Regions from separate parts of the Paenibacillus sp. FSL F4-0236 genome, predicted to be linked through region 2. Evidence: riboswitches for the same ligand, from Rfam matches in the RefSeq annotation. Region 2 holds a riboswitch; the other holds the start of a gene.
The links. A riboswitch is a leader RNA that binds a small molecule or an ion and turns the genes downstream of it on or off. The one in region 2 is predicted to bind cyclic di-GMP.
Positions count from the first base shown of each region.

Region 1: it holds a riboswitch for cyclic di-GMP, as region 2 does, so the genes downstream of both, NSQ29_RS05465 (thiamine pyrophosphate-binding protein) here and NSQ29_RS25555 (anti-repressor SinI family protein) in region 2, are expected to answer to the same signal.

Region 1 covers NZ_JBBOBK010000001.1:1,209,605-1,211,807, reverse strand. The annotation lists gene NSQ29_RS05470 (methyl-accepting chemotaxis protein) at 1-511, shown strand, start outside; cyclic di-GMP riboswitch class I at 702-797, shown strand; gene NSQ29_RS05465 (thiamine pyrophosphate-binding protein) at 916-2,203, shown strand, end outside.
Region 2 covers NZ_JBBOBK010000001.1:5,720,845-5,723,047, forward strand. The annotation lists gene NSQ29_RS25545 (TasA family protein) at 1-231, shown strand, start outside; gene NSQ29_RS25550 (helix-turn-helix domain-containing protein) at 391-720, shown strand; gene NSQ29_RS25555 (anti-repressor SinI family protein) at 922-1,077, opposite strand; cyclic di-GMP riboswitch class I at 1,104-1,188, opposite strand; gene NSQ29_RS25560 (2-oxoglutarate dehydrogenase E1 component) at 1,660-2,203, shown strand, end outside.

The DNA of each region.
Region 1 (2,203 bases), 4.5 Mb from region 2:
CCTCTTATCGCTGAATGCCTCCATCGAAGCAGCACGCGCCGGAGAGCATGGTCGAGGATTTGCTGTAGTCGCACAGGAGGTTCGTAAACTTGCCGAGGAATCAACGGCTTCAACGAAGGAAGTCTTTGGCTTAGTTCGGAGCATCGAAACTGATATCAAACAAGCGATTGACAATATCGCTATCAACGAAGAAGTCGTACAGGTACAGAATGAGATGATCACTCAATCTGCTCATATCTTTGCTCAAATTGTGCAAAGTGTGCAGTATATTACCGAGCAAATCTCTTCCTTCTCTGCTGAAAGTGATCTGATGTTGGAAAGTGCCTTGAAAATCTCAAGTGCAATAGAGAATATCTCTGCGATCACACAGCAAACCGCTGCCGGCACCGAGGAAGTATCCGCCGCTATGAATGAACAAATTAATGCCCTGCAGTCCGTCGCTGAAGAAACTGAGAAAATGACACAGGCTGTGTTTAATCTACAGAAGACTATCCATATTTTCAAGTTTTAAGTCACTTGCAAATCATATAAACAAGTCCAAAAACTCCTCCTAAGTTTTGACTTAGGGGGAGTTTTTTTATATCTATTATTTCATAGGTTGGACAAGACTTTCGTCAAAATTCGAGTTAATTTGCGAAAATATATTGACAAAGGTACTCTAGGAATATATTGTAAAGGAAAATTCTTCTTATAAATTTTAAAATTAATATTGGCAAAATCTTCGAAAGAGGATGACGCAAAACCATGGATCTACAGCCTCATTTTTAATCAGAGGCCATGACTGCCAGGTTGCAGAAAACCAAGACGACTGAACAATTGTTCAGTCTCTATGGCGATTTATGCCACCAACCTGTGCCCTAATTCAGAGCACAGGTTTTCTAATGTTTGATTTTAAAATAACAATCAACTTGTGAGGTGTATTTTTTGAAGACAGTCGCAGATTACATGTCGGAAGCACTACGGAACCTAGGTGTTACCCATTCCTTTGGTATTATTGGGAAATCCATTTGTCCTATTGTTCTTAAAATGGTAGATTACGGTATTGAATTTATTCCTGGGAGACATGAGTCCAGTTCCGGCTTCGAAGCAGCCGGGTATGCGCTTAAAACTGGAAAACTAGGTGTAGCTTTTGGTACTTCAGGTCCTGGTGGAACAAACCTATTAACTGCAGCAGCACATGCTAAGGCTAACAACCTACCTGTCCTATTTATTACTGGCCATCAATCTATTAAAGAGCTTGGAATTCCCCAATGTCAGGACTCTACTTCTTTTCTAGCTGATTTAGCTGATATGTTTAGACCTGCCACCTTATATAGCAAGCTTATTGAACGTGGAGATCACTTTAACACAATCTTTAATCATGCCATATCCATTGCTTTGAGCGGTAATCGTGGTCCAGTTCACCTTTGTATTCCCTTTGATGTACAAACGGAATTGCTAGAGGAATGTAATATTGTAATCCCTGAACGCGAATCACTGGTTAGCCATGCTAATATCGACCGTGTACTTGATGCTATAAATAGCTCTAAGAATCCAATAATTATCGCGGGTAAAGGCGTTAACCGCTCAGGAGCACATAGTGAGCTAATTCAATTAGCGGAAACATTTAATATTCCTGTAGTTACATCTCCAGGTGGTAAAGGGGCTATAGCTTGGGATCATCCACTCTATCACGGTCCAATTGGAGTAGGCGGTTGTACCCATGGGGATGACTTGCTGAATCAAAGTGATCTATTTATCGTTCTCGGGTCACGTTTAAGTGATATGACTATTTGTAATCTTAAAAGGGAAAATCATCCTGCAACATTAATTCAGTTTGATAGTGATCCGACTTTTGTCGGAAAAATATTGTTCTCTAAAACGATTCCAGTGACTGGAGATCTACGCGACAATCTAGTTTACTATCTCAATAATATTGACACGAACAACATCACAAAACGCGAAGCACCGACAAATTCCGATTATACCGAAGAGCCTCCGATTTTACCAAACCTTTCACTTGCATCGGTCTTGAGTACGATGAGTGATTTGATTCCTTATAACAGCACAGTCTTTGTTGATGATGGAAGTCACGGTTTCCATGCTGCGAAATGGTACAAGGTTAAGAAACCGGGCAGTTTTGTTTTCGATGCTTACTTTGCTTGTATGGGTAATTCCATCGGGATGGCGATTGGTGCAAAGGTTGCTGCTCCAGAAGAAACGA
Region 2 (2,203 bases):
ACTACCCTGGCCGATTTGAAGACTCAGACACCGGATCTCGTAAAAAACACTGGACTTGATGCAATCTGGGGTACTAGCGAAGCATCTGGAATTAAGGCCGGCACAAATGATAGCTTCACCGTTCAATTCGAATTTGTTGATAACGGCCAAGAGCAAAACTACTTCCAAAAAGATTCATTAACTCTGACTTGGGATTTCGTAGGTAAGCAAACTGCTGGATCCGCTAAATAATCTAATAAGTCTTCCATTCGAAGAGCAGCAGATTCTTATTCCGGAAAGCGGATAAGTAGATGCTGCTCTTCTCTTTACAATAAACTTTGTCGAATTTATTGATATTTGCTATACTAATAACAAAAATTACGGAGGGGCGTCAGCATAGTGCCACAAAATATGGGCCAACGTATCCAGCATCTCCGCCTAGAAAAGGGATTGTCCCTATCTGAGCTTGCGGACAGAGCGGATGTTGCTAAGTCGTATCTTAGCAATGTGGAGAGAAACATCCAATCCAATCCTTCAATTCAGTTTATCGAAAAGATCGCCGATGCGCTTCAGGTATCCATCCACGCTTTGCTCTATGGAGAACCTAATGATGCTGAGGAGTCACCTTTAGATTCGGAATGGTTCCGATTGGTGCAGGAAGCTATGGCCTCAGGCATAAGCAAACGCGAATTCAAGGAGTTTCTGGACTACCAGAAATGGCGCCTTGATCAGAAGGATTAATATTCCACCTGACCTGATAAGATCCTCTTCTACTCATACTATTAAACATAAGCGCCTTCACCCTCCTAACATGGACCGCGAAGGCGTTTGAATTCTAGCAGAATATAAGGACCAAGTCTGAATCTTATAGATCCTTATATAAAGAAAAAGAGCACAGCGAGTTATCGCTGTGCTCTTTTGATATCTAATGCTCTGAATGTATTACTGCACGGCTTGCACAGTCTTCTCATGAAAGAAGCGACGAATTTCATCTGCCTTTATGCCAGCCTTCTTAGCTGCTAATAATAAATGGACCCACTCTACGTCTAGATCAATGACCTGCTGTTCTCTGTTGCTTCCCTGGTTGGACTTGTCCAAAAAATCTCCTCCTAAGATTTTAGTCCCCAGGCAATCCGGCTGTCATAGTATTTCTACCTTAGACCCGCGACTTTGTGCCCCTGCCTTTCGGCAGGTTTACCTTTTACTGGACCCTTTACACGAAAGGATCTACTTTGAAATATATGAAAATCGCTAACTGCAATAACATTATACTATACTAAAGTGGAAAAGTGTGTCGATTTCTGATTAGTTTTTCCATTAAAAAACAAAAAATAGAAGCGCTTTTGTGCGATATCTTGTCCTATTAACACGATACTCGTCCCATTCATAAAATTAATTAAGCCGATAGAATGATACTTCCTTCCCTATTAGTTAAAAATAAGGATATTAGAATCATTTTAGTGGGCCTTAGGAATGGGTAATGAGAAGAAACAGCGTTCTTTTCATTAGAACAAGCTAACCCATACCATTTTGCGAACGTATTGGACGAAAGAATGAATTGATTACACGTGTGGAAAGTAGCACAATAAGATGAGAAATGAAACCGCAATCATCACAGCTCCAGTAAGCGTTGACACAAAATGTCACGTATGGAGTTCATCCGTTAAGGAGGATGTATTCATGGCAGCCAAAGAGCCCTATAACGAATCCATTTGGAGTAAGTATTACGGACCCAATTTAGGCTACATTCAAGAAAGATATGAACAGTTTGTGAAAGATCCTTCCACCGTAGAGAATAATTATCGCGAGCTTTTTACAAATTCGGGTCCCCCGCCCCTAACACCGGATAGCGAACCGGCTCCACAGCCTCGCATTTCGGGAGACACCGAATGGCTTAGAAAGGCAGTAAGAGCTTCCAAGCTAATCGCTAATATTCGTATATATGGCCATATGGCCGCTGATATTGATCCGCTTGAGCGCGATCACAATCCCATGGCTAAATATCTTGAACTCGAAACCTATGAGCTGACTCGTGAGGATCTGCTCGCACTACCTGCCACGCTCATTTGGGAGAATGCGCCGAATGATGTGCATACCGGATGGGATGCAGTTCAGCGTATGCGTCAGGCTTACACCAAGACAATCGCCTATGAATTCGGGCATGTGCATGAAGAACAAGAACTGAAATGGTTGAACAGACAGGCAGAATCCACAAGCTCACCAG